DNA from 3 places in the Centipeda sp. (in: firmicutes) genome. Region 2 is predicted to be linked to each of the others. Evidence: riboswitches for the same ligand, from Rfam matches in the RefSeq annotation. Region 2 holds a riboswitch; each other region holds the start of a gene.
What was found. A riboswitch is a leader RNA that binds a small molecule or an ion and turns the genes downstream of it on or off. The one in region 2 is predicted to bind cobalamin.

Region 1 (10,762 bases), on a different contig from region 2:
GCTGACTATGACAGCGCAATCAACGCATATCTTGCCGGGCAGTTGGAAAAATGAGGAAGACGACGTGAACATTCTTGTAATCGGATCAGGCGGTCGCGAGCACGCGCTTTTCTGGAAACTCAAAGAGAGTCCGTTGACAGACAGCATCTATGCCCTGCCCGGAAACCCGGGAATGGGGGAGCAGATTGACATCTCTGCGACGGACAACGATGCAATCCTGAAATTTGCCAAGGAGAAAGAAATCGGACTTGTGGTCGTCGGTCCCGAGATTTCTCTCACAAATGGGCTTGTGGACGAGCTCGAGAGTGCAGGGATTCGTGCATTTGGTCCACGCGCAAATGCGGCAGAGCTTGAGGGTTCAAAATCCTTCGCAAAGGATCTCATGAAGAAGTATGGGATTCCAACAGCACGTTACGAAGTCTTTACTGAGGCAGAACCTGCGCGCGCATATATTCGCAAAGAGGGCGCGCCAATCGTTGTCAAGGCAGACGGCCTTGCCGCAGGGAAGGGCGTCATTGTTGCCATGTCGGAGCAAGAAGCACTCGATGCCATAGATACAATCATGGAGGATAATACCTTCGGCAAGGCGGGAACACGCGTCGTTATCGAAGAGTTTATGGAGGGGGAGGAAGCATCGCTGCTTGCCTTCACCGACGGGAAGATCATCCGTCCCATGATTAGCGCGCAAGATCATAAGCGTGCTCTTGACGGAGACAAGGGGCCAAACACGGGCGGAATGGGCACCTATGCGCCAGCCCCTGTCATGACACCGGAGATGACGGAACGTGCAACAGAGGAGATTCTGAAACCGACAATTGCTGCCATGGCAAAAGAGGGCAGAGTCTATCGAGGCTGTCTTTATCTCGGTCTGATGATTACAAAGGACGGACCAAAGGTCGTCGAGTTCAACGCACGCTTTGGTGATCCCGAGACACAAGTAGTTCTGCCTTTGCTCGATGGTGACCTCGTCCAGATCATGTGCGCCTGTTCTGATGGAACACTCGCGGATGTGCCTATACATTGGAAAAGTGGGGCAGCCGTCTGTGTCGTCTTGGCGGCAGGCGGATATCCTGCATCCTATGAAAAGGGGCATGAGATTTGTGGCATCAGAGCTGCAGAGGACACGGGCGCGCTTGTGTTCCATGCAGGGACGGCGGAGCAGAACGGCAAAATCATCACGAACGGTGGGCGCGTACTTGGGGTCGTCGGCATGGGGGAAGACATCACGTCTGCGGTGAAAAAATCCTATGCCGCAGTCGAGAAAATATCCTTTAAGGATGCCTATTATCGTAAGGACATTGCACATCGTGCATTAAATCGCTAGTTATAAAAAAGTTGGGGTCGCCGTTATCTTTCGGCGCCCCTTATTTTTATGCAGAAATTATCAGTGCTTCCCTAGATTTATATTCACAAATTGTTGACAAGTATTATCATTCTGTGATAGTTTTGTTAAATTGGAATACGGGGATAAACAGGGAGATGGTAGCGTGCTGACATCCTATGACAAAAATTATCTGAGAATAGGCCTTCCTGCTGCACTGGAAGGTGTCCTGATGATCTTTCTGAGCAATGCGGACATCATTATGGTTGGCAGCCTGGGAACGGGTGCCATTGCTGCCGTCAGCATCTTTTCACAGCCACGCATGATGCTCCTGACGGTCGCACGTTCGGTCGCGGCGGCCGTCACCATACTAATTGCGGAACGATTTGGCCGCGATCAGCACGATGCCTATGGTGATATTCTCAAAAAAACAATCGTTCTTGTTTTTGTCGTCCTTGGACTCGCACATATCGGGTTCTTCATCTATCTCGATCCAATTCTCCTGTGGATGGGAGCACAGAAAGACTATCTCTCCGACGCGATGATCTACGGGCTCTGGACGCTGCCCGCTGTCTTCATCACCTCCATGACGACGCTCATGCAGGCGGTCATGTTTGGACGCGGGGAGTCCATGCGTGTCCTCTCGATCAACATACAGGGAAACGTCGTCAACGTCATCCTCAATGCACTCCTGATCTTTGGTCTTGGACCATTCCCACAACTCGGTGTTCTTGGTGCTGCACTTGGAACAATCGGCGGAACACTTTGGTCATTCTACCTCACCCTGCGTGTACTCTATGCATGGGGCATCTTTGCGCAGGGAAATTATCGTCTGACGCGCGTCTATCTGCGTGAATTCCTCAGCGTATTCGGTGGTATCTTCAGTGAGCAGGGATTTGAACGCATCGGCATGGTCGTCTATACCCGCATGGTTGCGGAACTGGGGACGATTCCGTATGCCATCCATGCAATTGCAATGAACTTCTGTGATTTCTATTACAGCTTCTGCAATGGGATGGGAAAGGCAAGCACGGTTCTCGCCGGACACAACAGAGACAGCCACAAGCAGAATGAATGGCGCCGCTATCTCTGGACAGGGATGCGTTGGGGTCTGATTTTCTCCATCATTGTATTCCTCATAACCTTCTTACTGCGTGAGGAAATCTTTGCCGTCTATGCACGTGATGCAGCTCTCCTTCCTCTTGGCAGCCTGATTATCGCATACGTCGCAGCGGTCAGTTTTCCCGAGGCGTACCAGATGGTCTGTGCCGGTATTCTGCGTGCAAGCGGAAAGACAACACAGGTAGCAGCCTATTCCTTTATTAGCATAACGGTACTGCGGCCAATTATCACCTATATTTTCCTCTGTAAGTACAATATGGGACTTGAGGGTGCATGGCTTTCACTGGCACTCGATCAGAGTATGCGCGCCATCTGTGCAGCCATACTCCTGCGCAAGGTATATCATGAAAGAAATTCCAAGCATGCATTGAATCCATGTTAAGAAAAAATCAAGATGAAGTACAAGGGACTTTCTGGCTGTCCAAATACAATAATCTGAAATAGGTGTCTTGACAAGTATATCTAATATGGATATACTACGTTTGGACTTATGTTGAAAACTGAATATATGACGTTGCGAGTGTCGACGGATGAGTATTACTTTGTACGCATTCTGTTGAGCGATGAGAGGAAAATGGGTGGAATGCCCATGCTGTCCCGCAGCCGTAAATAGGGAGTGGTCTTCCACAGGCGCAGAGCCTGTGCCTGTAAAAAGTCACTGGGGTGTAAATAAACATCTTGGGAAGGCGGAAGAACGCGCTGATCTATGAGCCGGAAAGCCTGCTCGCAATAAGATTCATTGATGGACTCACGAGAGATGGGGAGATGGATGCACGATTTTCAGCACTGGGGGAGTGTTGCAAGGTCGTTGTTTTTTGTGTGCATTCTTCTTCCTGTCTCAAAAGAGACAGGAAGTTTTATTTTGCAAATGACAACAAAGGAGTTGGGGAGTTGAGTGCAAAAGCAATCCTGATGCGTCTGGGGCAGATGATCATTACTCTGCTGGGGGTCAGTTTTCTGACGTTCAGTCTGACATTCATTGCACCGGGCGATCCTGTGGATGCAATTCTCGAGACAGGCGATACGATTGTCTCACAGGAGACAATTGAGCAGACCCGCCACGAGCTGGGGCTGGATCGACCGTTCCACGAACAGTATCTCAGTTGGCTGAACGGTGTGGTACACGGGGATATGGGGCGTTCCTACTCGGCAAAAATGCCAGTGCAGGAAAAACTGCTGCAGAATCTTCCAGGAACACTGCTGCTTGCAGGCACGGCAGTGGTGATGATGCTCTTGATCTCCATTCCGGCAGGAGTGATTTCGGCACTGTACCGGAATCGATGGCCGGATCAAGTCATACGATTCTTCACCTTTCTCGGTGTCTCCATGCCGAGCTTCTGGGTAGGACTTATTCTGCTCTATGTGTTCGGTCTGAAGTTAGGGCTTTTCCCGATTGCAGGCGGAGAAGTCAGCCTTGATCGTATGATTCTCCCTGCCTTTACACTTGCCATCCTGCTATCGTCGAAGTATACGCGGCAGGTACGTACGGCAGTGCTTGAGGAGCTCGGACAGGACTACGTTATAGGTCTCAAGGCACGCGGCATGTCGATGCAGCGCATCCTCTGGCGACACGTTCTGCCGAATGCCTTCCTGCCGCTCATCACACTGCTGGGCCTTGCCATTGGCTGGCTGCTCGGCGGCGTTGCCGTCATTGAGATTGTCTTTTCGTGGCCGGGCATCGGACGCGTTGCTGTGCGTGCGATCGAAATGCGCGACTATCCGCTCCTGCAGGGCTTCGTCCTCTGGATTGCAACGCTCTATATGTTTGTGAATCTCATCGTTGATATATCCTATGCGTATCTTGATCCGAGGCTCAGGAAGGGGGCGAAGTCATGACGCGGGATCAACTGCTGTTTCGTATCTATACAGGCATCATCCTGCTGATTGTGCTTGTCGCTATCTGTGCGCCGCTGATCTCGTCATACGATCCGTATGAGTCGCAGATTCAGAATTCACTTCTGCCGCCATCCGCTGAGCATTACTTCGGCACAGACAAGCTCGGACGCGATATCTTTACGCGTATCCTCTATGGTGCACGCATCTCTATCACGATGGCACTGATCGTTGTGATTATTTCGGGTGGTCTTGGGACATTGATCGGTGTGATCTCTGCCTATGTCGGCGGCAAGGTTGACAATGCCATCATGCGTCTGACCGACGTGTTCCTTGCATTTCCTGGCATCGTCCTTGCCATTGCAATTGCAGGTGTGCTCGGCGGCAGTGCAGTCAACGCAGTTCTCGCCGTTGTTATCGTGGGCTGGACAAAGTATGCGCGTCTTGCGCGCAGCCTGACCCTCAAGGTAAAACAGCAGGACTATCTCTCTGCAGCGATTACGAGCGGAACACGCCCGATTGCGATGATTCGTCGGCATATCCTGCCGAATATCATACCGATCATCATTGTGACCGCCGCACTTGACATCGGCGCACTCATGATGGAACTTGCAGGTCTCTCCTTCCTCGGATTTGGCGCACAGCCGCCGACACCGGAGTGGGGGCTCATGCTGAATGAGGGACGTCAGCTGATTCAGACGGCACCCTGGCTTATGATTTTCCCAGGACTTGCAATTGCTTCTGTGGTTGCAATCTTTAATCTATGGGGAGATAGTCTGCGGGATATTATGGACCCGCGCAAGGCAAATTAAAGGAGGAAAAAATGGGAAAGAAAAAAAGATGGCTGACAGCTCTACTGACAGGCTGTATGGCAGCTGCACTCCTGACGGGCTGTGGCGGTGGTCAGTCGGCAGGGGACAAGACGACGCTGAAGGTCGGTGTGACGAACTTCGCGGATACGCTTGAGCCGACCGAGAACTATTTCAGCTGGGTTGTTATGCGCTACGGCATGGGCGAGACGCTTGTCAAGTTCGACGAGAAGATGAACGCGACGCCGTGGCTTGCTGAGAGCTGGAAGATTGGCGACGATAAGCTGACATGGACGTTCAAGATTCGTGACAATGTCAAGTTCTCGAATGGAAAGCCGCTGACGGCGGAGGCGGTCAAGGCTTCGCTTGAGCGCTCCTTTGCGAAGAACAAGCGTGCGGAGACCTTCTTCAAGTACACGGAGATGAAGGCGGACGGTCAGACACTCACGATCAAGACGGAAAAGCCGTCACCGAGCATGCCGGGCTTCCTTGCCGATCCTCTCTTCCTGATCGTGGATGTGTCCAGCGAGGGAGAGCGTGACTTTGCAAAGCAGGGTCCTATCTGCACAGGTCCCTATGTCTGCGAGTCCTTCGTCAAGGAAAAAGCCGTCATGAAGAAGAACCCGTATTATTGGGATGGGGAAGTACCGTATGAGACGGTCGAGATCCCGTCAATCGATGATCCGAATACGCGCGCAATGGCACTGCAGTCGGGTGAGGTCGATATGGCCGTCAACATCGCTGCCGGCGACATCGGGCTCTTCAACGACACGGCGAAGTTCCACATCGACCGTATTTCATCCCTGCGTACGGTTCTCGCCCGCATCAACAATAAGGGGGTTCTCGGTGATCCGAAGGTACGTGCTGCGTTTATCTCAATGACGGATCGCAAGGCGTACAACGAAGTCATCCTGAAGGGAACCTTCATTCCGGGCAAGGCTCCGGTTCCGCCCTCTCTCGACTATGGATTCGATCAGCTCACCGACCCGAATGCCTACAATGTCGACCGTGCAAAACAGCTCCTCGATGAGGCGGGCTGGAAGGATACGGATGGCGATGGCATCCGTGACAAGGACGGCAAACCGCTTTCCGTTGACTTTGTTATCTACAATAGCCGTGCAGAGCTGCCGATCTATGCAGAGGCAGTCCAGGCGGATGCGAAAAAAGTCGGCATTGATGTCAAAATCAAGCCGGTCGACTACAACCTGCTCGACAAGATTGGTATCAGCGGCGAATATGACCTGCTGATCTCGAATATCACAACAGCGAACACGGGTGATCCGGAGATCTATCTCAACTGGTACTGGCGCACGAATGTCAATGGGGACAACCCGCAGAACGGCTCCGGTTACAGCAATCCCGCATACGATGCGAAGTGCGCGGAACTCGCCGTTGAATTTGATCCTGCAAAGCGCCGTCAGATCATGATCGACATGCAGCAGATCCTGCTCAACGATGCAGCGGGACTCTTCCTCGGCTACCCCGAGACAAACATTGTCAGCTCGACAAAGATCTCGGGTGCGATTATGCATCCGGCGGATTACTACTGGATCACGAGCAAGATCAAACCTGCGAAGTAATAAGGAGGAGAAGCCCGAATGTTGATTGAGGTGCGAGGGCTAAAAATCGCATACGAAGGCACGGAAATGGTGCACGGTGTGGACTTCACCCTCAAGGACGGGGAAGTGCTGACCATTGTCGGCGAAAGCGGCAGCGGAAAGACCACCGTCATTCGGGCGATGCTCGGCTGCCTGCCGCATGTCGGCAGAGTAACGGCGGGCGAGATCCTCTATGACGGGAAGGATATGACAAAATGCAGCTCTGAGGAGTGGCGTCACGTGAGCGGCAAGACCGCTGCGATGATCTTCCAGGACAGTGGCAGCATGATGGATCCGATTCGTACCATTGGCGAGCAGTTCGTCGAGTACATTCAGACCCATGATACGATGGGGGCGAAGGAGGCAACGGCGCAGGCGCAGGATATGCTTGCACGCATGCATCTGTCCAATCCCGCAAATGTAATGAAGAGCTTTCCGTTTGAACTCTCGGGCGGCATGCGTCAGCGTGTCGGGGTCGCAATGGCGATGTTCTTCAAACCGGCACTCCTGCTTGCTGACGAACCAACATCTGCGTTGGACGTGACCACGCAAGCACAGGTCGTCAATGAGATGATGGATATCTGCCAGAAGGATGGCACATCCATTGTCCTTGTGACGCACAACCTCGGTGTCGCGGCCTATATGTCAGATCAGATCATGGTCATGCAGAACGGTAATGTCATCGAGCATGGCACTGCTGAAGAAGTTATTGAACATGCACAGAAGGACTACACGAAGGAGCTTCTGCGTGCCGTACCACAGATTGGAGGGGAGCGTTATGACACAGTCGGAGCGTGAGATTATCCTGCGCATCGAACACCTTACGAAACGCTTTCCATTGGAGGGCGGCAAGGTACTAACTGCATGTGACGATGTTTCCTTCCCCGTATATCGTGGGGAAATCCTAGGCATTGTTGGTGAAAGCGGCTGTGGCAAAAGTACACTTGTGCGCACGCTGATGCAGCTTCATGCACCATCCGAGGGTCAAATCTTCTTCAGGGACAAGGAGATTACGGGGCTGAAGGGCGAGGATGCCCGCAATATGCGGCGCAATATCCAGATGGTCTTTCAGGATCCTACAACATCCTTCAATCCGAAAATGAAGATCAAGGACATCATCTGTGAACCGTTGCGGAACTTCGGACTCCTCAAAGGGAGCGCACATGACAAGGCAGCTGAGCTGCTGCGTCTTGTCGATCTGCCCGAGGACTTTGCCGAACGCTATCCCGCAAATATGAGCGGGGGACAGCGTCAACGTGTAGGAATTGCGCGTGCACTGGCATTGGAGCCGGAGATTCTGGTCTGTGACGAGGCGACAAGTGCTCTTGACGTTTCCGTTCAGGAAACAATTGTAGAGCTTCTGGTACGTATTCAGCAGGAACGAAATCTGACAATCCTGTTCATCTGTCATGACCTTGCACTCGTGTCACGTTTATGCACGCGTGTTATCGTCATGTACTTTGGAAAGGTTGTGGAGCAGCTGGATGGACAGGAGCTTGCTCACGCAAAGCATCCCTACACCCAAAAGCTCCTCTCGTCCGTATTTACACTCCTGCCGAAAGGGAAATCTCCACGCATTGTCGTTCCGAACGTGGAGATTCCTGCATAGGCATCTTTTCAGATAACAGATAGATAATCATACTAGTAGAAGAGCAGTGGGCAGACACTGCTCTTTTACATTGCACTCATCCTATCGCAGACTGCATAAATATTGAATCACAGAGCAAAACGTTTTCAAATTTTATCTTGCTGTCAATCTGAAATAATGATATTATTGAGCTGTGAGTCTTTATGAATATATCCCTCCGACTTCAATCTTCTTAGGGAGGAATCTGGATTTATGTTTAATTTCAAACAGAAAGACGATGAATTCTTTGATCTGTTCCTGGAGAGTGCAAAATACTTTCAAAAAGGTGCATTGGTCTTAGATGATGTTATGAAGGATTATACTTCCGCAGCGACAAAGGTGGAGGAAATCAACCGTATTGAGCATGAAGCAGATGCCATCAATGACCGTATCATCGACAAGCTGAATCTTACATTTATTACACCGATTGACCGCGAGGATATCTATGCCTTGGCAAACAATCTTGATGATGGTGTTGACCTCTTGCAGGGGATATTGCAGCGATACGAGATGTATCGAATGGGTCAACCTATGACCGGAGCAGTTAATCTGACAAACCTCCTGATCTCTTCAACAGAAGAAGTTGTACGTGCTGTTTCCTATCTGGAAAACATACGAAAGAATCAGGTACAAATTCTGGATGCCTCCCATAAGATTGAACGCTATGAAAGTGAAGGGGATCTCATCTATCGGAGAGAAGTAGCCTATCTGTTCGATAATGAGAAAGATCCCATTGAGCTTATTCGTTGGAAAGATGTGCTAGAGCAGTTGGAGGATACGCTGGATCATTGTGAACTCATTGCGGATATGCTGCGGGGAGTGGTAATGAAATATGCCTGAATTCCAGCTTTTGATCTTCTTGGTCATACTTCTGGCACTTGTATTTGATTTCATCAACGGATTCCACGATACGGCAAATGCGATTGCCACCTCTGTTTCGACCAGAGCAATCCACCCGCAACATGCAATCATCATGGCTGCCGTTCTCAATTTTTTTGGTGCCATGTACAGCACAGGAGTCGCAAAGACCATTGGAGCCGACATTGTAAAATCGGCCTCTCATGTAGATGAACACATACTGATTGCAGCACTCTTTGGCTCTATTGTGTGGAACATTATTACATGGAAGTTTGGTCTGCCATCCAGCAGTTCCCATGCGCTCATTGGCGGATTGATCGGCGCAGTACTCATGTCAGCCTCTGGAATGGACGGGCTGAACTTTTATGGCATCGGCAAGATTATTCTGTCCCTGATACTCTCGCCCCTTATCGGTATGGCATTGGGGTGTGTCATCATGCTCCTCTTATTCCGTTTCTTTGGGCGATTTCGTCCCACAGCAATCAACGGGAAATTTAAGAAAATGCAGATCTTAACAGCAGCTACGATGGCATTTTCTCACGGATCAAACGATGCCCAAAAATCCATGGGTATTATGACACTTGCACTCCTTGCAGGTGGATATATCGATGTTTTTGAGGTTCCGACCTATGTCAAGGTACTTGCAGCAACCGCTATGGCTTGCGGAACAGCAGTAGGAGGCTGGCGCATTATCAAGACGATCGGTGGAAAAATATTCAAGCTTCAGCCGATTTCCGGATTTGCGGCAGACCTGAATTCCTCCATCATTATATTTGGTGCGACACTCTTACATCTCCCCGTGAGCACGACACATGTCGTTTCCGGCTCCATCATGGGCGTTGGGGCGGCAAAACGCATCAATGCGGTTCGTTGGGGCGTTGCGCAACAGATGGTTGTAGCATGGGTAATGACGATTCCGTGCACAGCGATCATGGGTGCTCTTACCTATCAAATTGTGACACTTTTCATTTGATGAGAATTTGTAAAATCCTGCTCGTTTTATGAGCAGGATTTTTATATAAAGACAAGGGAAGGGGATCTTCATGGATAGAAACCTGATAATGATGGCGAAACAGGTACAAAGCACCTATTCCAGCCCAATTGTTGCAGCGAAAATTAACGGTGAAGTGCGTGATATTCAGACCGTTTACGAGGATACTGATCAAATTGATTTCATCGAATTGGACTCACCATTGGGTTGGGTCATCTATCGACGTTCTGTGCTTTTTCTTTTGATTGCGGCGGTAAATGAACTTGATAAAAATAGTGATGTAATTGCAAAATTCACTGTAAATAAAGGACTGTATTGTGAAATAAAAATACCGAATCGCACGATTGATCTACAGTTTATAAAAGAAATAGATCATCAGATGCGAGCTATGATCGCAGCCAATCTCCCCATTGTTAAACGCAGTATTCCGCGACAGGACGCAATTGATATCTTTCAAACACTTGGGCGAACGGGGAAAGTAAACCTAATTTCTGCACTCACAAAGCCAATCATCAGCATATATACCTGTGAAGGATATACAGACTATCTATACGGTCCAATGCTTCCCGAGACAAGCGAACTTGGCAGGTTTGAGCTAGACTA
Region 2 (10,762 bases):
CTGCCGCTCGATATGCCGGCCATCGGCATCATCTTGTCGGAGTCCATGAGCTATCTGGCGCTCGGCATGTGGTGGTTGGCGTTTTTCCCCGGCTTCTTGCTGCTGCTGGTCGTACTGATCTTTGATCGTCTCGGCGAGACGCTGCGCGATATTCTTGATCCGCAGTCTGGACAGAAATAGGAGGCTTTATGGGACAAGAACTTCTCGAAGTAAAGAATCTGTCCGTGTCCTTCCGCATGTATCAGGGTGCGTTGAAGCATACGCTGGTGACAGGGATGCACGGCGTCAATCTGCGTCTGACGACGGGAGAGATCCTTGCCGTCGTCGGCGCAAGCGGTTCCGGCAAGAGCCTTTTGGCGCATGCCGTACTCGGCATACTGCCGTACAATGCCGTGACGAGCGGCGAGATGCTTTATCGCGGAACCGCGCTGGATGCGGCGCGGCAGGAAGAGCTTCGCGGACGGGAGCTGGCGTTGATTCCGCAGTCCGTGACATATCTCGACCCGCTCATGCGCGTTGGCGAAGAGGTGTGTGGGCTTCACGGTTCTCCAGTGGATATGGCGGCAACATTCCGGCGGCTGCACTTGGAGGAAAAGGTTCAGCGCCTGTATCCATTCCAGCTCTCGGGCGGCATGGCACGGCGCGTGCTCTTTTCGACCGCTGTCATCACGGACGCCGCCCTCATCATCGCGGACGAGCCGACGCCCGGCATGGATGTCAAGAGCGCCGTTGAGGCATTGCAGCTTCTGCGTGAGCTTGCCGATGCGGGAAAGAGCATCCTGCTCATCACGCACGATATCGATCTCGCTGTCGAGGTCGCCGACACCGTCGCCGTTTTCTATGAAGGCCGGACGGTGGATCAGATTCCGGCGGCTGCATTTCGCGGCGACGGCAGCGAGCTGCAGCATCCCTATACACAGGCGCTTTATCATGCCCTGCCGCAGAACAGTTTCAAGGTCTATTCGGCGCAAGAGGTGCGGCAGATGACGGAAGCGGGAGGTGCATGAGATGCTCGATGTGAAGAATCTCTCCTATCGCTATGGGATGAACGCTCCCGTTCTGCAGAATATATCTTTGCATATTGCAGACGGGGAGCGGCTCGCTCTTTTAGGATCAAGCGGGCGCGGCAAGAGCACGCTCGCGCTGCTCCTTGCAGGCTATCTGCCGCTGCAGGAAGGGTCTATTGCATTGGACGGTGCAGCCTTGCCGAAGGGCGGTTACAATCCCATCCAGCTCATCTATCAGCATCCGGAAAAGGCGATGGATCCGCGCTGGAAGGTGAAGGATTCCCTGAGCGAAGCATGGGATGTGCCGGATGAACTCCTCAGGGCGATCGGCGCCGAGCCTGATTGGCTCACACGCTGGCCGAACGAGCTCTCGGGCGGTCAGCTGCAGCGGCTCTCGATCCTGCGTGCGCTCAGTCCAAAGACGCGCGTGCTCATTGCCGACGAGATCACGGCGAGCCTTGACCCGATCACGCAGGCGCAGATCTGGTCGGTGATCCTGCGCGAGATCGAGAAAAACCGCACCATGCTCATTGCCATCACGCACAATGAGGCGTTGGCACAGCGGATCTGTAAGCGTATGGTGCATATTGAGGACTTGCAGGGATAAAGGCCTCTGTTCATACGAAGATCCGGCATCTGTCTGAAAGACGGATGCCGGATTTTTGCGTGTATAGGAAGCACTGATAAATTCAGCCGCGCCATCTTGACGCATCTTTTTTGCCCGCACTGTGCCCTCGATCCTCCACATAGCTTTGGCTATGCGTCCGGTTTGCCTCCTTGTTCGGACGAAAAAATCTACGCCAATCTGAGGGTCTATTTTATCAGCGATTCCTATAAGCATAGAAAAAATATAGGAAAACATGATTGACAAAAGAATATACAGCTTGTATAATACCACAATAACATATAAAGAATATATGAATTTACTGTTTGAAAGGAAGAGAACTATGGCAGCAATTGAAAACATCGAAGCCTATATCGCAGAAGAGTTTCAATGGTTTCATCGCCATCCTGAGCTTTCCTACGAAGAAGTTGAAACCACTAAGCGCATCCGTGCATCCTTGGAACGTGCGGGAATCCGTATTCTGGATCTGCCGCTCAAGACGGGGCTTGTTGCGGATGTCGGCGCAGGTGAGACCATCGTTGCCCTGCGCAGTGATATCGACGCGCTGCCCATCGAGGAACAGACGGATCTACGGTATCGCTCGGAGCATGCAAGGCGTATGCACGCCTGTGGGCACGATTTTCACATTGCTGCGGTGCTCGGTGCAGCGTTGCTGCTCAAGCAGCGTGAGGCGAAGCTCGCGGGACGTGTGCGCATCTTCTTCCAGCCCGCAGAGGAGGCTCCGGGCGGGGCGAAGGTACTCATCGAGGCGGGGGCTCTGCAGGATGTTGCGGCAATCTTCGGGCTGCACGCATCGCCGCTCCTCGAGGTAGGCACGGTCGGCATCACGGCAGGTGCGGTGATGGCGGCGGTGGATCGCTTTGTGTTCCGCTTTCGCGGCAAGGGGACACACGCCGCACATCCCGAGGCGGGGGTGGATCCGATTCCGCTGGCGGCAGCATTTGTGCAGTCGGTACAGACGGTTGTCGCACGCAATCTCAATCCGTTCTCCGCAGGGCTTGTGAGTGTCACGCATATCGAGGCGGGGAATACGTGGAATGTCATTCCTGAGGAGGCTCTCATCGAGGGGACGACGCGCAGCATGGATGCGCAGGATCGGGCACGCATCCGAGGGCGTGTCTGTGCGCTTGCGGAGCAGTTGGCGGCGGCGTATGGCGCGACGGTAGAGACGGACTGGTATGAAGGTCCGCCGGCAACGCTCAACGATGGCTTTTGGGCGGCGTATGCAGAGGAAAAAGCAAAGGAACGCAATCTGAATGTAGTTCCCGCACCAAAGTCGCTCGGTGGTGAGGACTTTGCCTTCTATCAGGAGAAAGTACCGGGGATGTTCGTCCTCGTCGGCACGGGGCTTTCCCCCGCGCTCCACAATCCGAACTTTCGGGTTGATCTGAATGCGCTCGCGCCGTCGGCACATTATCTCGCGGAACTCGTATGCGGTGCATTTAAGGAAGCACTGATAAATTCAGCCACGCCATCTTGACGCATCTTTTTTGCCCGCACTGTGCCCTCGATCCTCCACATAGCTTTGGCTATGCGTCCAGTTTGCCTCCTTGTTCGGACGAAAAATCTACGCCAATCTGGCAGACTTCATTTTATCAGCGATTCCTAAAATACATTGATTTCGATTAAATTTCCTTGACGTTTTATTTATTCTATGATAATCTACAGGAGGATTTTGGGAATAAAATCACAATTGAATACTTTGCTAATCGGGTGTGCGTTGCACTTAATAGAGAAGCAGGTGAAAGACCTGCGCTGTCCCGCAGCTGTAATGCAGAGTCGACCTCAATACGTCACTGGGAAACCGGGAAGGCGAGGAAGACGAGGATGCAGAGCCAGAAGAACTGCCCGATTGGAACGCTGTATCGTCCCTGCGAGAGACAGGAAGGCACGATTATTTTTATGTGTTTCGTATGCCTTTTTGCCGGAGAGCAAGAAGGCTTTTTGTTTGCGCTTTTCATGAACAAATCTGTCTGGATGTTACGTTTGGATATGAGGGGGTCATCAACACAAATCCTGAGGTGATTTTCTCATTGCCAATAGAGAGTGTGGTAGCGGACATAATGGGAGAGGGAAATACTGCCCATTAAGAGGGGGAAAATCTTTATGAAAAAAAGGCATCTTACTCTGTCGATTCTGGCAGCGATTGTCGGCACAGGCTTGGGACAGAACTTAGCGCATGCAGGATATGATGAAAATCTTCAGCATTATACGATTGATAACATTGTTGTTGAGGTAGAACAGACAGTCAACCAGTTCAATGATACGGTAACAGAACAGTCCTACTACCGCACGGGCGGCGATGTCAAGGTCATTACAAGGGAAGAGATTGAGAAGCGGCATTATACGGATGTGACAGAGGCGATTAAGCGGATTCCCGGCGTGACCTTCCAGAATCCCGGGTATCGCGGCGGTGAGTATGGATACGTAGCGTATAACAACGGCGTTCTGATCAATGGTGATTCGCGCGTCATTATTCTGGTCGATGGACGCCGCGTTGACAATGCTGCGAGTCAACGGATCAGTGATTCGAGCCGGCGCGGTACAAAATCCACGGGCGTCAATCTCGATCAGGTCACGAATATGGAAAATATCGAAAAGATCGAAGTGATCAAGGGATCCGGCGCCTCAGCTTACGGACCGGATGCAACTGGCGGTGTGATCAATATCATCACACGTAAGGGGGGCTACAGCACAGTTGGGACGATTGATTTGGCAAGCGGGTCGTGGAATAAGCACAATTATTCATTTAGCTACTCCGGCTCTCTGGATAATGATAACTCCCTGCATTATTTTGTTTCGATGAATCGCACAATGTCCGGTGATACAGAATTCAAGGATGGACAGACGGGAGATATCATTCGTCTGCCGGGTTCTCGTTATAAAGAAGACGGTGCAAATATTAGAATTGATAAGGATTTTGACAAAAAGCATAACTTGAAATTATGGTATAACCACAAAAGCGGACGGGATGGTTATCCCGTTGCAACACCGAGTGCAAAGTATTGGAATGAAAGAGATTGGTATCGCATTTTATTCGAGGTCGTCGTGGGGCGCTATGATTCGAACCACAAGCTCACAGAAAAGGGACAGTGGTGGACGGATCAGCGTCAGCCGGGGTATCACAATATCTATCTGACACGATATATGTATGACATCTCCAACGACTTTAACAATAACGACTGGGATTTGGTATATACTTTCAATAAAGATAAGGGAATGGAGAGCTTTGTTCGCGCCTATTATCAGAACCACATTTATAGGGGACGAGGTGCATTCCAATTCTCCCTGTTTGGTGGCGGCGGCGGAAATGGCGCCGGTGTAGGCTATGATGAATACAACAATACGTTCCCGATGGGAACTACTTATGAGCAAATGTATGCGTGGATGAAGGAACATCTGGCACCGTTCCCTGGTGGGGATAAAAAGGCGATGGATGAATGGGTAGCCAAGACGGGCGGCGTTTCGCCTGTTACGGACTGGCACCGTGAGGAAAACAGCGGAATAGAGCTGCAATATGCAAAGTCGCTTGGAAAGCATGATATTATTGCAGACATCAATTATGATAAGGCGAAACATTATAGCTGGCGCAACCGGAGAGCGGGCGACTATTCTGTCACACATCTGTCCCGTGACACAATAATGGGATATGTGCAGGATAAGATCCATGTATCGGACAAGTGGGATATTACTCCGGCACTGCGCTATTCGCAGTATAGTTCCTTTGAGAATACAAATTCCAACGATACAAAACAGGGAAAGGGCAAGACAAGCGCACTGACCTATGCGCTCAATACACAGTATATGTTCGATGATACGATGAGCATGTATTTTGGATGGACTCGTATTTTTCGCCCGCTGCGCGAGGGCGACTATTCAACTGCAAACGGGGAATATCCGAACATGTTGGAGGATGAGGAAGGTCATGTAATGACGATCGGCATGCAAAAGCTGCTCGGCAATAAGACCTCCATCGGCGTGAACTACAACTGGACAGATATGACCAATGCTGTCGCGACCCTTCCTATTTGGTCGGTTAAAAAGAATGATTTTGCAGCAACGGCAGTCAATGCGCGGGAAAAGAAGACTTCCTTCAACATAACGCTAGATCACCAGTTTGACCCGCATGTGACCTTGAGTGCCTCATACGATCACATGTATGATAAATGGTCGGCAAAAGACGGTATGAGAATCGATCCGAACTGGGGATATGTCAGTGCTGATGATATCAATGTGCAGATCAATCGTCTGCGTCCCGCAAATCATTATGCACTGAATCTTTCCTATGAAAATCGGAAGCTCTATACCGGATTGCTTGCAAACTGGTATACAGGGAATAACACGAGCGCATTCACCTCGCGGCAATTCCTTCTCCTCGACTGGAATATCAACTATCAGGTGGCGAAAGATTTCAACGTATATATGGTGGTCAGCAATCTCACGAATCAAGCATATGAAACGACGTATAACGCACGCAATGGCATCGGCTCTGCGGCTATGCCCGGTCGTTCGTTTGTGATTGGCGCGAAATACACATTCTAAAATATAGGTTCATGATGGCAAGCGGCACTTTTTTGACTGCTTGCCATTGTGTTTGAGGGCTCTGTTTATGAAAAGAATTTCGAGCTTATCGGTCGTTCTCATGATGATCGTGATACTTTTACTCGGGAGAGAGCACTCGTCCATATATATGGATGAGTCTGAAACAAAGGCGCTTATCGACCAGACGCGGCAGAGTGCCATAGAGATACAGACCTTTGATACGACGAAGCAGCCGCACTCAATCTATCTTACGGGGACACCATCGCGCGTCTTTGTGAGTGAGGGCAGCATTTTGGAGTCATTGTTGGCATTGGGACAGGGCGATAGGATTGTCGCTGCATCAATCAGCGGTGCATCGAGCGGTGCATACGAGAGGATTCGGCAGGAGTATCCTGAGGAGCTTGAGAAGGTACCGCATATTGCGCCGCAGGGAATGAATAGGGAGCAGGTTGTCGCCTATGCGCCGGACTTTATAATGGGATGGCAGTCCGCGTTTACATTGTCACGTTTTGGAACCGTTTCATGGTGGCAGGATCGTGGGGTTAATACCTACATTGCTGCGACATCGAATCATGTGTTGAAGTACGGTACCATTGAGGACGAATGCAAATTTTTGGATGATATTGGGCAGATTTTTGAAATAAAAGATCAGACGGATGACCTCATCCACTCCATTTATGCGGAGTTGGACAAAGATAGTGCGTGGATCGCACAGCAAAAAACACAGGACGTTATGGTCATAGAAATCAATGGAAGGGCGATTACAAATTATGATGATGGGTGGCTCGTAGGAGATATGGTAAAGCGTCTGGGAGGGCATATGCCCGTTACCAGTCGGCGTGTGAGCGAAGAGGTGTTGTTTGCGTATGATCCGGATGTCATATTTGTAGCGTATTTCAATCCTCAACATGGAAAGTACGCGGAGGAGTTTTTAGGAGATGTGCGCTTTAATTCGTTGAAGGCATCGAAAAATAAGCGCATCTACATGCTGCCGTTCTGGTACATGTATACCCCGGCAGTCAATACATTGGATGGCATCCGCGCAATCAAAAGGGGGCTGTATCCGGAATTATGAATCGCAAAGATTGGCGGCAAGGCGTGATCCTTCTCGAATTGTTTTTGATTTTGCTTGTCAGCATGGTGGGCGCACTGACGATTGGCACGGTGTCTCTGTCTGTCGGAGACGTTGTATCTGCGGTTTATGACTCCCTGCGCAGCGGTGTGCCGATCGATGCGCCGGGACAGGGAGCACTCCATGATATTGTATGGCTGCTCCGCATGCCGCGTATTCTCATGGCTGCGTGCATCGGAGCGGGGCTTGCAACATCGGGCGTCATCATGCAGGCGATTGTGAAAAATCCGCTTGCCGACCCCTATATTCTTGGCGTTTCCTCCGGTGCTTCTCTAGGGGCAACGGCAGCGATTCTGCTAGGCATCGGCGTGTCTCTCGGAGAAAATTTTGTCGGCATTTCTGCGTTTATCGGTGCCTTTGCAATCTCCCTTGCGATTGTTTTCATTGCGAATATGGGAGGGCGCGCAAATGCCGTGAAGCTCCTGCTCGCGGGCATGGCACTGAGCGCCGTATGCAGCGCATTTTCGAGCTTCATTGTCTACTTTGCAAACGATAAGGACGGCATCCAATCCATTACGTATTGGCTGATGGGGAGTATGGGGGGGGCGAAATGGTCGACCCTGCAGGTGATGATTCCGATGAGCATCATCATGCCGTTCTTTTTCTACACGCAGTCAAAGATTTTGAATCTGATGCTCCTCGGAGATGATACGGCGGTCACACTCGGCGTGGATCTGCATCTCTATCGGCAAGGCTATCTGCTGGTCAGCGCTCTGATTGTCGGATTTGCGGTCTATGCGGCGGGCATGATCGGATTTGTCGGGCTCATTGTCCCGCACGTCAGCCGCATGCTGGTTGGTGCAGATCACAGGAGGCTGCTGCCGATTGCGGCGCTCTCCGGGGCAATATTTCTCGTCTGGGCAGATGTGCTTTGCCGCATTATCATTCCACAGACCGAGCTTCCGATCGGTATCCTGATCTCGATGATCGGGGCGCCCTGCTTTATCTATCTGATGGTGAAGCGGACGTATGGCTTTGGCGGCGCGTAGGTGGGGTGAGCATACGATGGATATTCGCGTAGAAGAGCTGGAAAAGAGCTTTGATGAACGGCAGATTCTGAATAAAATTTCTCTTGCGGTACACAATAAAGAGTTCGTGGGCATTATTGGTCCGAACGGGAGCGGGAAGAGTACGCTTCTCAAGTGCATCTATCGCGTGCTCAAACCGGATTCCGGTGCCGTCTTTCTTGGCGGTGAGCGGCTGGGTGATCTGTCCGTGCGCGAGACGGCAACACAACAGGCTGTGCTTGCCCAGCATCATGCCTTTTCATTTGATTTCAGCGTGTTCGAGGTCGTTCTGATGGGGCGCAGCCCCCATAAGCGCATGCTGGAGAGCTATAATGAGGAGGACTATAAACTTGCCAAGCACTATTTGTCATTCACAGGAATGGGGGCATTTGAGGAGCAGCCCTTTTCCAGTCTGTCGGGCGGCGAGCAGCAGCGCGTCCTTCTCGCGCGGGCGCTTACGCAGTCGACGGCGTGTCTGATTCTCGATGAGCCGACCAATCATCTGGACATTCGCTACCAATTAGAGATCATGGAAAATATTCGGCAGATGAATCTGACGGTGATTGCCGCGATTCATGATCTCAATGTCGCCGCCTCGTACTGCGATCGGATCATTGCGATGAAGGACGGTGTAATCTTGAGGGAGGGGACACCGCAGGAGATTTTCACGAATGAATTTATCTATGAGCTCTATGGTGTGCACGCACGCATTCATCCGTTGGAGGATGGCACGATTGTAATTTCATATCATCTATGAAAACAGCCCCGATCAACGCTTTTCGCTGATCGGGGCTAAAATTATTTCCTACGTTTATTTTTTTTAGATTGTGTGGATGTGTTCTCGGGAACATTCTCTATGGCGGGTGTCCCACGCAGTCCGAGCCAGAGGAAGATCGCAAGGGCGACAAGACCGAAGCCGAGACTGGTCATTTGGGCACTGGTAAAGAGCCCGAGGTATTTCTCCGTATAGTCGCCGCGCAGGTATTCGAGCGCGAAGCGCACGAGGCTGTAGAGCATGACGTAGAGGGCGAAGCACTGTCCGCGTGCGTGTCCGCGTGCGCGGAAGATGAGCAGCAGGGCAAAGATGACGATGTCGAGCTGCCCCTCCCAGACCTCCGCCGGCCAGAGCGGCTGCGCACCGTAGGTGTGGTGCGCGAGGGTGGTGTCGGGGTAGAGAATGCCGTAACTGCTGCCTGTCGGTGCGCCGAAGGCATCCCCGTTGAGGAGGTTCGCGCAGCGGCCGAGTGCCTGTCCGAGGACAATCGCAGGTGCGGCAATGTCCATAAAGTGGATGGTGTCGAGCTTGTGTTTCCGGCTGTAGAGGATGCCGACGAGCACCCCGAGAAAGACACCGCCCTGGATCGCCATGCCGCCCTGCCAGACGTTCAGAATCTCGGTCAGGTGGTGCTGGTAGTAGTCCCAGTCGAAGAAGAACACGTCCCAGAGCCGCGCGCCGAGGAGTCCCGCGATGCCGCAGTAGATGCCGAGATCGGGAACGTGCTTCTCATAGCCGCGTCCGTCCATCTTTGCGAGAAAGTAGCCGACACCCGTCGCGAGCAGGATGGAGAGGGAGATGACGACACCGTACGAGCGGATGGGGAAGTCTCCGATGTAGAAGAGGTATTGATGCAAGGAAGCCTACCTATCCTCTCTACTCTGCCTCAAAGAGCGGGAGCTCCTCAAGAAAGATGATGTCCGTGCGCTTTGCGGCATCGCCCTCGGCGAGGACGGCTGCCTGTCCGACGATGTGGACACCCGCCTTTTTGGCGAGATTGCCGAGTGCCGTCATGGAGCCGCCCGTGCTGATGACATCGTCGAGCAGGAGCACCTTGCGCCCCTTGATACGCTCGATGTCCGTGTTCATGAGGTAGAGACGTTGCTTGCCCATCGTTGTGATGGATTCGTCTTCGACCCAGATGGGATCTTCCATGTACGCCTTAACAGATTTGCGTGCAGTGACGTAGTAGGGCATTCCAAGCTGGCGTGCCAGCTCCGCCGCGAGGGGGATTCCCTTTGTCTCGGCGGTCATGATGATCTCGGTTTCGGCGGGCACCTTCTTTGCGAGTTCACGCGCACAGCTTTCGCAGAGTTCGACATCGCCGAGCATGACGAAGCCCGCAATCGCAAGACTGTCACTCAGGTTGAGGATGGGGAGGCTGCGCTTGCAGCCCGCGACCGTAAGATCGTAGTATCGTTTTGCCATAATGCACCCTTTAGAGTCCTTTCTCCGTGAGGACGAGCTCTACGGCGTTCAGTACGTCGTTGATATTGTCCTCGGTGATGATGAGCGGCGGCTGAAACGCCATGACGTTGCGTCCGATGCCGTTCTTGCCGACGATAAAGCCGCGGTTCTTCAGCCCTTCGAGCACGGCATCCAGTTCGGCGGCGGCGGGGGATTTGTCCGCGTGGACGAACTCTGCGCCGACCATCAGTCCGAGTCCGCGCACAT
Region 3 (10,762 bases), on a different contig from region 2:
AGCTTGTGAAGGGCTCGCTCAACACGTTTCTCAACGCGATGACGTTCCCAGACAAGACGATGTACCCCGTTGCGAGCCGAAACGACCGCGACTTTCAAAACCTCATGGACGTGTACCTCGATGCGGTGTTCTATCCATCTATGCGCACGAATCCGCAGGTGCTGATGCAGGAGGGCTGGCACTACGAGCTCGACGATGCGGATGCGCCGCTTCGTTACAGCGGCGTGGTCTACAACGAGATGAAGGGCGCACTCTCCGCGCCCGATGATCTCCTCGGCAGCCGCATCATGGCTGCACTCTATCCCGATACGACGTATGGCTGCGAGTCGGGCGGCGATCCCGAGGCGATCCCAACGCTAACGCAGGAGATGTTTCTTGATTTCCACGCACGGTACTATCACCCCTCGAACAGCTACATTTATCTGTACGGGGATATGGACATCAAGGAAAAACTTGCGTACCTCGACAGTGCCTACCTCTCGCATTTCGAGCGGATTCCCGTGCCCTCGCCCATTGACCGTCAACAGGCGTTCGCAGGGCGCGTCGAAAAGGCGCATTTCTATCCCATTGGGACGGAGGAACCGCTGGAGGGAAACAGTTTCCTCTCGCTGAACTGGGTCATCGGCGACACGTCCGACCGAAAGCGTGTGATGGCACTGCAGATTCTCGATCACGCGCTTCTCAGGATGCAGGGCGCACCGCTGCGTCAGGCACTCATCGACGCGGGGCTTGGGCGTGACGTGGATTCGAACTATGAGAGTGACATCCTGCAGCCGCTCTTTAGCATCATCGTGAGCAAGTCGGAGACGGCACGTGCCGATGAATTTGTGCGGATCGTCAAGGAGACCTTGCGGAAACTTGCGGACGGCGGTCTCGATCACACGCTCGTTCAGGCATCACTCAATACGCTTGAGTTTCGTCTGCGCGAGTCGGACTTTGGCTCCTCGCCGAAGGGGCTGATCTACGGCATCCGCATGATGAAGACGTGGCTCTACGACGGTGTGCCTGCGGACTACCTGCGCTATGAGGATGTGCTTGCACAGCTCAAAGAGGGGCTGGCAGACGGCTACTTCGAGCAGGTGATTCGGGAGTCCTTCCTTGAGAATCCCCACGAAGCACTCGTGACGCTCGCGCCAAGCCGGACGCTCGGACAGGAGCGTGAGACGGCACAGGCGGCGATCCTCGCGGAGAAAAAGGCGGCGATGAGTGCCGATGAGATCGCGAAGGTGATGGATGCCTGTGCGGCACTCAAGGCGGCGCAGGAGGAGGCGGACTCGGAGGAGGCACTCGCGTCGATTCCGATTCTCGCACGCTCCGACATCCGTGCGGACGCGGAGCGTCTGCCGCTTGCGATTCGTGACCTCGGAGGGACACAGATTCTTTACTCGGATCTTGAGACGAACGGCATTGTCTATCTGAATTTTTACTTCCCGATGGCGGCGGTCGCACAGGCAGATCTGCCGTATGCGTACCTCCTCGCCGAGATGTTCGGTGCGGTCGATACGGCGCGGCACAGCTATGCGGAGCTCGCGATGCTGCGCAGTCTCTACACGGGCGGTTTCGGCGTGGACATTGTCGCCTATACGCGTGCAGGCGAGCCGGACTCGCTCCTGCCGCGTTTCAAGCTGCGTGCGAAGGTGCTGCGTGAGAATCTGCCGCGTCTTTTCGATCTCCTCGCGGAGATTATGACGGAGAGCGATTTCTCGGGAGCAAAGCGCGTGCGCGAGCTGATCGACGAGGAAAAGACGGGCATGGAGCTGTCCCTGCAGCGTGCGGCAAATCAGGTTGTCGCGTCGCGCATCGCTGCCGATCTCATGTTCTCGGGCTGCTATGCCGAGGTCGGCGGGCTGCCGTTCCACGACTTTCTGCGCACGTTCAAGGATGATTTCACGGCGCGTCATGCGGAGATGCAGGCGGTATTCCGCCGTATTTTGCCGCAGATTTTCAATGCAAACGATCTGATGGTGAGCGTTACCGCACCTGCGGCGGACTACGATGAGATTGCAGCGGGGCTTACGGCATTCCGGCAGAAGCTCTCGTCCAAGACCTTCCCCGCAGTATCGTACACATGGGAGATTGCGCCGAAGAACGAGGGACTGATGACGCAGAGCCGCGTACAGTATGTGGCGAAGGGCGCAAACTTTATCAAGTTGGGATTCTCCTACACGGGGGTTCTGCGTGTGCTTGAGACGCTGCTGCGCTATGACTACTTCTGGACGCGGATTCGTGTGCAGGGGGGAGCGTACGGTACAATGACGCAGTTCAACCGCAACGGCTTCATGATCTTTTCCTCTTACCGCGACCCGAACCTCGCGGAGACGTTTGCGGTGCTCGATGAGACGGCAGACTATGTGCGCTCGTTCGACGTATCCGACCGCGAGATGGACAAGTTCATCATCGGGACGATGAGCAGCGTGGATGCGCCGCTCACGCCGCAGATGAAGGGCGATATCGCAGCGACGTTCCACCTGCGCGGCATCACATGGGAGGATCGCCAGAAGGCACGCGCGGAGATTCTGACGGCACGGCAGGAGGATGTGCGTGCGCTCGCGCCGCTCGTGGAGGCGGCAATGCGTGCTGATGTGCGCTGCGTGCTCGGCGGCGAGGAGAAGATTCGCGCAAACGAGGCACTTTTCGGTGCAATTCGTCCCGCGCTGCGGACGTGAGGAAAATTTTTGACTTTTCATGCCGCGCGTGGGATAATAGCGGCAGATGAACTTGAAGGGGGAACCTGCCATGAAGAAGAAAGTTTTCCGTGGTGCCGGCGTCGCCATCATTACGCCGTTTACAGAGACAGGCGTGAACTATACGGAACTCGGGCGGATTATCGAGGATCAGATCGCGGGCGGCACGGATGCCATCGTTATCACAGGGACGACGGGCGAGTCCGCGACGATGACGGATGCGGAGCACCGTGAGGCGATTCGCTATACGGTAGAGCAGGTGAAGGGGCGCATTCCCGTTGTGGCGGGAACCGGTTCGAATGAAACCGCCTATGCGGTCGAGCTCTCGCAGTATGCGGAGAAGGTCGGGGCGGATGCGCTGCTTCTTGTGACCCCGTACTACAATAAGTGTACGCAGAACGGGCTCATTGCCCACTATACGAAGATTGCGGACAGCGTGAACATCCCTGCGATTCTCTACAACGTGCCATCGCGGACAGGTGTGAGCATCAAGACGGAGACGTACGCAGCACTCGCGAAGCATCCGCGCATCGTCGCGGTCAAGGAGGCGAGCGGAGATCTCTCGGCGATCCTGCGTCTGCGTGCGGCGGTTGGCGACGAGCTTGCGGTCTACTCGGGGAACGACGATCAGATCGTGCCCATCCTCTCGCTCGGCGGCGCGGGGGTTATCTCCGTGCTCTCAAATGTTGCGCCGCAGGCGACGCACGATATCTGTCAGCACTATTTCGACGGGAATACTGCGGAGGCGGCACGGCTCCAGATTGCATACGCCGACCTCATCGACGCACTTTTCTGCGAGGTCAATCCGATCCCCGTGAAGACAGCGATGCGCCTCCTCGGCTACAACGTGGGGCCGCTGCGTATGCCGCTCTCGGAGATGGAGCCGGCGCATACAGCGAAGCTGGAGACAGCACTCAAGGCGCATGGGCTGCTGAAGTAATTCGATCAGATGCTCTCCCTTTGTGCGGTGCGCGGCGGGGGAGCGTTTTTGATATGGAAAGGACGGAGTGCGGTGACAGAGGATAAAGTCGATCTCACACGTGCAGAACGTGCCATGCGCGAATTTCTAACGGCGGTCGGTGTTGATCTTGCTGCGCAGGGGATGGAGGAAACACCTGCACGTGTGGCACAGCTCTACGCGGATCTCTTTTCGGGGCTGCACACGGACACACGGGATCTTTGGGCAGATGTACTGACAGAGGAGACGGACGGTCTTATCGCCGTTCGCAGTATTTCGTTTCACTCCGTCTGCGAGCATCATCTGCTCCCGTTTTTCGGAACGGCGCACATTGTCTATCGCCCGCACGCAGGACGCGTGGCGGGCTTTGGCATTTTCACACGTCTTGTCGAGCGCATGGCGCGACGCCCACAGCTGCAGGAGCGGCTGACAGGGGACATTGCACGTGCGATCGAGCAGGGGCTCGGTGCGGAGGGCGTTCTTGTCGTCCTCGACGCACGGCAGCTCTGTATGACGATGCGCGGGGCGCGTGCACACGGTACGAGGACGACGACATCGGCGTGTCGAGGGCTCTTTCGCGAGGATAAAACGATGGAATTACAGGCATGGAAGATGATAGGTGAATGGGATGACGGCAGAGAGAACGTATCACTTTCGTGACGGCAAGGTGCTGACGATTGGCGGGCGGACGCTCGTCATGGGGATTCTGAATGTGACGCCGGACTCGTTTTCGGATGGCGGCAAATGGAATACACGGGATATGGCACTGCGCCATATGGAGGAGATGGTGCGGGATGGCGCAGACATCATCGACATTGGCGCGGAGTCGAGCCGTCCCGGCTTTGTGCCGATGGGGGCGGAGGAGGAAATGGAGCGGCTTTTGCCATTTCTTGAGACTGTTCTGCCGGAGTGTCCCGTTCCTGTCTCCGTGGATACGTTCAAGGCAGAGACGGCGCGTGCGGCACTGCGGGCAGGTGCGCATATGCTGAACGACATCTGGGGACTGCAGTATACGGAAGAGGCGGGAGCGATGGCGCGTGTAGCTGCCGAGGCGGATGTACCCGTTGTCGTCATGCACAACCAAAATGGAACAACGTATGACGGGGATATCATCCGAGAAATGCGTGCGTTCTTTATACGCTCGCTTGCGATGGCGGATGCGGCGGGGCTTTCGCGTGAGAATATCATCTTTGACCCCGGCATCGGCTTTGGTAAGACGGCGGAGCAGAATATGCACGTTCTCAGGCGCATGGATGAACTCATCTCGTATGACGGCGTGGACTATCCTGTGCTTCTCGGTGCGAGCCGCAAGAGCTTTATCGGGGCGGCACTCGATCTGCCTGTCACGGAGCGCATGGAGGCGACGGGGGCGGTGTGTGTCATGGGGATTGAGCGCGGCGCGTCGATTGTGCGCGTGCATGATGTGAAGCCGATTGTGCGGATGTGCCGCATGACGGATGCGATTTTGGGAGCGTAGGTATGGATCGAATTTTTCTGCGCGGGATGCGCTTTATGGCGTGTCACGGTGTACTGCCTCATGAGCGGGAAGTGCCGCAGCCCTTCGAGGTAGATGTGGAGATGGGGCTCGATCTGCGAGCGGCGGGGGAAGTGGACGACCTTCGGCAAACCGTGAACTATGCCGAGGTCTATGATGTGGTTTCCACTGTTTTGACGGTCACGCGAAAATATCTGATCGAAGCACTTGCAGAGGAGATAGCGGAGGATCTTTTGCGGGACTTCGATGTGCTTCGATGGGTGCGCGTGACGGTGCATAAGCCCGCTGCACCCATCGACGGCATATTCTCCGATGTCGGTGTGACGATCCTGCGCCGCAGGAAAGACCTCGTATGCTGACGGCATACATCGGTATCGGAGCAAATCTCGGTGCGCGTGGGGAGACGATGCGTGCGGCACTACGGCGTGTGGCGGAGCTTTCCTTTGTGCACGTGGAGCAGGTGTCGCATTTCTACGAAACGCCGCCGTGGGGCAAGACCGATCAGCCCCCGTTCCTCAATGCGGCGGCACGCATCTCGTTGGACGGTGCGCCGCATGAACTACTCGGTGAACTGCAACGCATTGAGCATGAGCTTGGACGCGTGCGTCACGAGCACTGGGGAGCGCGGACGATTGACCTCGATATTCTGCATATCGAGGGGGTGACGTATGCGGATGGGGGGCTGACCTTGCCGCATCCCTATCTCACGGAGCGGGCGTTTGCGCTTGTACCGCTTGCGGAGATTGCGCCCGATCTGATGGTGAACGGGAAGAGCATTGCGGCGTGGCTTGCTGCAGTCGATACGGCGGGGATTGTACGCGCATCTGAAATCTTTGAGCCATATCCGCTCGAACTCATCGCTGCCTGTGACGAGGTGGGCGGCATTGGGCGAAATGGCGGCTTGCTGACGGATTGCCGAGAGGATATGGCACACTTTCGCCGCACGACGATGGGCGGTATTGTCGTTATGGGGCGGCGCACGATGGAGAGCCTGCCTGATTGCCGACCACTTGCAGGACGCGAGAACATTGTGCTCTCGCGGACAGTGGAGCGGGCTGATGGGTTTCATGTTGTGCACGATCTTACGGAGCTATGGGCACGGCTCGGCTCGCTCGTGAGCGAAACACCGCGACCGATCTTCTTGATTGGCGGCGGGGAATGCTACCGCCTCCTTCTTCCCTTTGTGTGCCGTGCCCACGTGACGCGTCTTGCGGGGGCTTATGATGCGGATGTCTTTCTGCCGCCGCTCGATGGCTTTGTTCGGACAGAGTCGCGGCGCGGAGAACACTGTATGTTTGAAATTTACGAGAGAGTTTAGCATGGCAAAGGCAATTTTTCAAAACGATTGGCAGGAGCTCCTCGCGGATGAGATGGCACAGCCCTACTATCGCGAATTGCGGCAGTTTCTCATTGAGGAGTACCGCACGAAGCGGATCTATCCCGATATGTTTGCGATCTTCAACGCGCTGCACTACACGAGCTTTGCGGATACGAAGGTCGTCATTCTCGGGCAGGACCCGTACCACGGCGACGGGCAGGCACACGGGCTTTCGTTCTCCGTGCAGGTTGGCATTGACCCGCCGCCGTCCCTCTTCAACATCTACAAGGAAATGCAGGACGATCTTGGCATCGTACCCCCTGCGCATGGATGCCTTATCCCGTGGGCAAGGCAGGGCGTGCTGCTTCTCAATACCGTACTCACCGTGCGCGCTCATGCAGCGGCATCCCATGCAGGGCACGGCTGGGAGCGGTTCACCGACCACATCATTCAGCTGCTCGGTGCGCGTGAGCGTCCGCTCGCCTTTATCCTCTGGGGCAGCCCCGCACGGCGCAAACGCAGCCTCATCACGAATCCGCAGCATCTCATCGTCGAGTCGCCGCACCCGAGCCCGCTCTCGGCACATCGCGGCTTCTTCGGCAGCCATCCCTTTTCACGCGTCAATGACTTTCTTACAGCGGCGGGGGAGACACCGATTGCGTGGCAGCTGCCGTCGGCGGAGGAGATTGAGGCGTGACTTGAATAGAACGGAAAGGTATTTATCATGAAAATTTCATCTCTGCGTAACATCTGTGCACTTGGCACTCTCATCTGTCTCGGCGGCTGTGGCGCACCCGCTGCGACTTCGGCGGAGATGCCGCATGAAATCGTGCAGAAGAACAGTGTAGCGGACGGTCAGAAGGAAATCTATCTTGCGGGTGGCTGCTTTTGGGGGACGGAGCTCTATGTTGACCTCGTATATGGTGTGATCTCTGTCGAGAGTGGTTATGCGAACGGTATGACCTCACATCCCTCCTATCGTGCCGTGTGCAGCGGCAGTGGTCATGCGGAGGCGGTTCATGTTGTCTATGATCCGCGCGTCGTTTCCCTTGACGAGATTCTCACCGCTTTTTATGACTCCATCGACCCGACGGCAGTGGATCGGCAGGGGAATGATGTTGGGCGGCAGTACCGTTCGGGCATCTACTATGTGCCAAATGCGGACGGCAGTGAAAGCGATGATGCCCGTGTGATACAAGCCTCCCTCGATGCCCTTGAGAAGCGTATTGGAAAGCCCGTCGCGATTGAGACGGGAGCGATCGTGAACTTCTACCGTGCCGAGGAGGAGCATCAGGAGTATCTTGAGAAAAATCCGAATGGCTACTGCCATATCTCGCCTGCCCTCATCGCGCAGATGCGCGAGAAACGCGCTGCTGCGGAGCGGACGGGGAAGCATCCGGCACGCACCTTTGTAAAACCCTCGGATGCCGAACTCAAGGAGCGTCTGACCGGGATTCAATACGCCGTTACGCAACAGAAAGCGACCGAGCCCGCGTTCCGCAACGAATATGATCATGAATTCCGCGAAGGAATTTACTGTGACATCACGACGGGCGAGCCGCTCTTTATCTCAACGGACAAATATGATTCCGGCTGCGGTTGGCCGGCATTTTCGCGCCCGATTGACAGCGCACTCATCGCCGAGCACGAGGATCGCTCCTACGGCATGGTGCGCACAGAGGTCACGGCGGCGGGCAGCGGCGCGCACCTCGGACACGTCTTTGATGATGGCCCTGCAGCGACGGGCGGTCTGCGCTACTGCATCAACAGTGCCTCCCTGCGCTTCATTCCAAAGGAGGAGATGGAGACGGAGGGATACGGCGACTATCTCTATCTGCTGGAAAAATAATCTCACATATTGAGAGAATTCGTAAAATATCTATTTCTCGTATTGACAAGTACTTCCTCCAATGTTATCTTTAGCATTGCGAAAACTTTATAGGAATTGGATCAGGTACTTTGTGTTTAATAGAAAATCCGGTAAGGAGTCATCTCCATAAGCCGGAGCGGTCCCGCCACTGTATCAGTGAGCAAGCCTGCATGGAAATGTACTGTCATTTCCGATAACGTCACTGGGGGAGTTCCCTTGGGAAGGCGCAGGTCTGCGATGAACTGGAGCCAGGAGAACTGCCTGATTGACAATCGCCGTTTGACCTGCGAGTGATGGGGATGGGGATTTGCGTGCTGTTTTATGCCGCTTTGAGACCCTTTGATTGAGAGCCTATGAGCCCTTTTCTGCTGTTGCAGGAAGGGGCTTTTTGTTTACCCCTATACCTAAAAGTTTTCAAAATATGATTACGGCGCATGGAGTGCGTTGCAGAAGAAAGGTGACATAGGATATGACAAGAGAGAAGAAGTGGACGCTGGCGGTGCTTGCGGCATTTGCGGGAGCAAGTTTTGTCGGAACGGCATATGCTGCAGAAAGTGCAGATGCCCCATCCGAGGAGACACACGCGCTTACCGATACGGTTGTTACGGCACAGCGCCGTGAGAAGCGCGATCTCGACACGCCGGCAACGACAACGATCATCACGGCGAAGGAAATCGAGAAGGCCGGCTACCGCAACGTATTCGAAGCCATCGACCAGCAGATCGGATCAACGAGCACATCCTACGGCGAGGCGGGGCAGGACTTCGGGCTTGCTGCGGGGCGTCTCACATTACGCGGCTATGACCGCGGAACCCTCGTCATGGTGAACGGCGTGCCGATGAATCTCAAGAACTACCCGAGCACGGAGAACATCCCGGCGAACATGGTCGAGCGCATCGAGATTGTCAAGGGTGCAGCGTCAACGCTTTACGGTGCTGAGGCGATGGGCGGCGTTGTGAACATCATCTTGAAACAACCGACCGAACAGGAATCGGAATTCAAACTCAGTCAGACCGTTGGAAACTATTTCAAGAAGAGTGAGGCAACCTACGTAGGTGACCGTATCATGGTCGATGTGAGCCGTGAGTGGTCGAAGGATCTTCCACACTCGAATGGGTTTGGGATGGATAAGATCTCTTGGGTTGACTGGTGGGTCGGCAAGGGAAAGAAAAACCGTGTCGGCTTGATTGCCCAGCTCACGGATGAACTGTCCTTCAACTACAACTATATGGACGCCGACATCACGCGTGGTGGGATTCGTTATAAAAAGAATGCCTCGAAGACGGCACTTGTCCCCGAGGGAACGAAATACAACTATCGCTATAATGATCTCCGCCATACGGCAAGTCTCGTCTATCAGGGCAAGGATAATGGAATCCATGCAGTTCTTGGTTACAACTACCGTAAGGTTGATGGATACGACTATCTTGCCAACAAGAAGAATGACGGCAATGCGACCATGGACGGTCAGATCCTCGACGTACAGAAGACTTGGAAGCTGAAAAAAGACTCTCTGGTGCTGGGCTATTCCTACAAGCGTGAGGCAATTGATACGCCTGCCAAAAAGCGTTCTGCTGTGCGCACGGGCAACTCCCTTTATGCTTCGTACAGCAAACAATTCACGCCGAAGTTTAACTTTACGCTTGGGCTGCGCGGAGAGTTCATCAACGATCCTGAGGAGGATCAACGGGTCTTCGTGCCACAGTTCCAGACGAACTATCAATTTGATCGGAATACAGCTTGGTATATCAACGTCGGCAAGGCATTCCAGATGCCGACGGTAGACGATAGCTTCCGCTATAATAATTTTAACCCGACTGGTCTAAAGCCGGAGAACGGTTGGACATACGAAACGGGGGTCAAGATTCGTCGCGGTAATGATACGTGGAAGGCCGCCGTATATCACATGGATATGAAGAATAAAATCGGCTGGCGCTATGATAGGGCGACAGATACGCATTATGCAGTCAATACGGGACAGTTCCGCAATACAGGGATTGAGTTAGAGTATGCAAAGCGCTTTAATGATGCGTGGAGTCTGACGCTTGGGGGGGCTGTGTCCAATCCGGAAATACAGAATCCGACTGGAACAAATAAGGACTGGGTACAGGATGCGGCACGCCTGCAAGGGCTTGTGCGTCTCGACTATCAGATGGCAAAGTGGCAGGGGAATCTGAATCTCAAATACCTTGGCGATCGTGAATACACGGCGCAGCGGTACGGAGCAGCGCAGGATGTGCCCGATAAGATTCAGCTCAATATGAATGTCATCTACACGGCGGGCAAAGACGACGAGGTGTCGCTCGGCATCTACAATTTGCTGAACCGCGAGAACTACTCCAACCGCTATGGCAACCTTGACCTCGGGCGCAACTACCGCCTGACCTATACCCATGCGTTCTAAGCAAGCACTGCTCTGCACGCTTCTCTTCCTCCT

Region 1: linked by a shared signal. The riboswitch ahead of nikB (nickel ABC transporter permease) and the one ahead of ACO6BQ_RS02120 (TonB-dependent receptor domain-containing protein) in region 2 are both predicted to bind cobalamin.
Region 3: linked by a shared signal. The riboswitch ahead of ACO6BQ_RS03905 (TonB-dependent receptor plug domain-containing protein) and the one ahead of ACO6BQ_RS02120 (TonB-dependent receptor domain-containing protein) in region 2 are both predicted to bind cobalamin.

Annotation. Positions count from the first base shown of each region.
Region 1 is NZ_DBHIVL010000011.1:10,403-21,164, reverse strand. It holds gene ACO6BQ_RS03190 (IMP cyclohydrolase) at 1-54, shown strand, start outside; gene purD (phosphoribosylamine--glycine ligase) at 65-1,324, shown strand; gene ACO6BQ_RS03180 (MATE family efflux transporter) at 1,488-2,825, shown strand; cobalamin riboswitch at 2,947-3,185, shown strand; gene nikB (nickel ABC transporter permease) at 3,335-4,279, shown strand; gene nikC (nickel transporter permease) at 4,276-5,088, shown strand; gene ACO6BQ_RS03165 (ABC transporter substrate-binding protein) at 5,100-6,665, shown strand; gene ACO6BQ_RS03160 (ABC transporter ATP-binding protein) at 6,684-7,481, shown strand; gene ACO6BQ_RS03155 (ABC transporter ATP-binding protein) at 7,462-8,292, shown strand; gene ACO6BQ_RS03150 (DUF47 domain-containing protein) at 8,524-9,150, shown strand; gene ACO6BQ_RS03145 (inorganic phosphate transporter) at 9,143-10,141, shown strand; gene ACO6BQ_RS03140 (uridine kinase family protein) at 10,212-10,762, shown strand, end outside.
Region 2 is NZ_DBHIVL010000006.1:30,882-41,643, forward strand. It holds gene ACO6BQ_RS02100 (ABC transporter permease) at 1-180, shown strand, start outside; gene ACO6BQ_RS02105 (ATP-binding cassette domain-containing protein) at 189-1,007, shown strand; gene ACO6BQ_RS02110 (ABC transporter ATP-binding protein) at 1,009-1,614, shown strand; gene ACO6BQ_RS02115 (amidohydrolase) at 1,955-3,112, shown strand; cobalamin riboswitch at 3,327-3,498, shown strand; gene ACO6BQ_RS02120 (TonB-dependent receptor domain-containing protein) at 3,739-6,174, shown strand; gene ACO6BQ_RS02125 (ABC transporter substrate-binding protein) at 6,242-7,249, shown strand; gene ACO6BQ_RS02130 (FecCD family ABC transporter permease) at 7,246-8,295, shown strand; gene ACO6BQ_RS02135 (ABC transporter ATP-binding protein) at 8,312-9,070, shown strand; gene lgt (prolipoprotein diacylglyceryl transferase) at 9,112-9,945, opposite strand; gene ACO6BQ_RS02145 (phosphoribosyltransferase family protein) at 9,965-10,516, opposite strand; gene ACO6BQ_RS02150 (aspartate aminotransferase family protein) at 10,527-10,762, opposite strand, start outside.
Region 3 is NZ_DBHIVL010000015.1:15,172-25,933, reverse strand. It holds gene ACO6BQ_RS03945 (insulinase family protein) at 1-2,666, shown strand, start outside; gene dapA (4-hydroxy-tetrahydrodipicolinate synthase) at 2,737-3,624, shown strand; gene folE (GTP cyclohydrolase I) at 3,697-4,302, shown strand; gene folP (dihydropteroate synthase) at 4,271-5,119, shown strand; gene folB (dihydroneopterin aldolase) at 5,122-5,496, shown strand; gene folK (2-amino-4-hydroxy-6-hydroxymethyldihydropteridine diphosphokinase) at 5,490-6,455, shown strand; gene ACO6BQ_RS03915 (uracil-DNA glycosylase) at 6,457-7,152, shown strand; gene msrB (peptide-methionine (R)-S-oxide reductase MsrB) at 7,180-8,304, shown strand; cobalamin riboswitch at 8,391-8,604, shown strand; gene ACO6BQ_RS03905 (TonB-dependent receptor plug domain-containing protein) at 8,795-10,729, shown strand; gene ACO6BQ_RS03900 (ABC transporter substrate-binding protein) at 10,719-10,762, shown strand, end outside.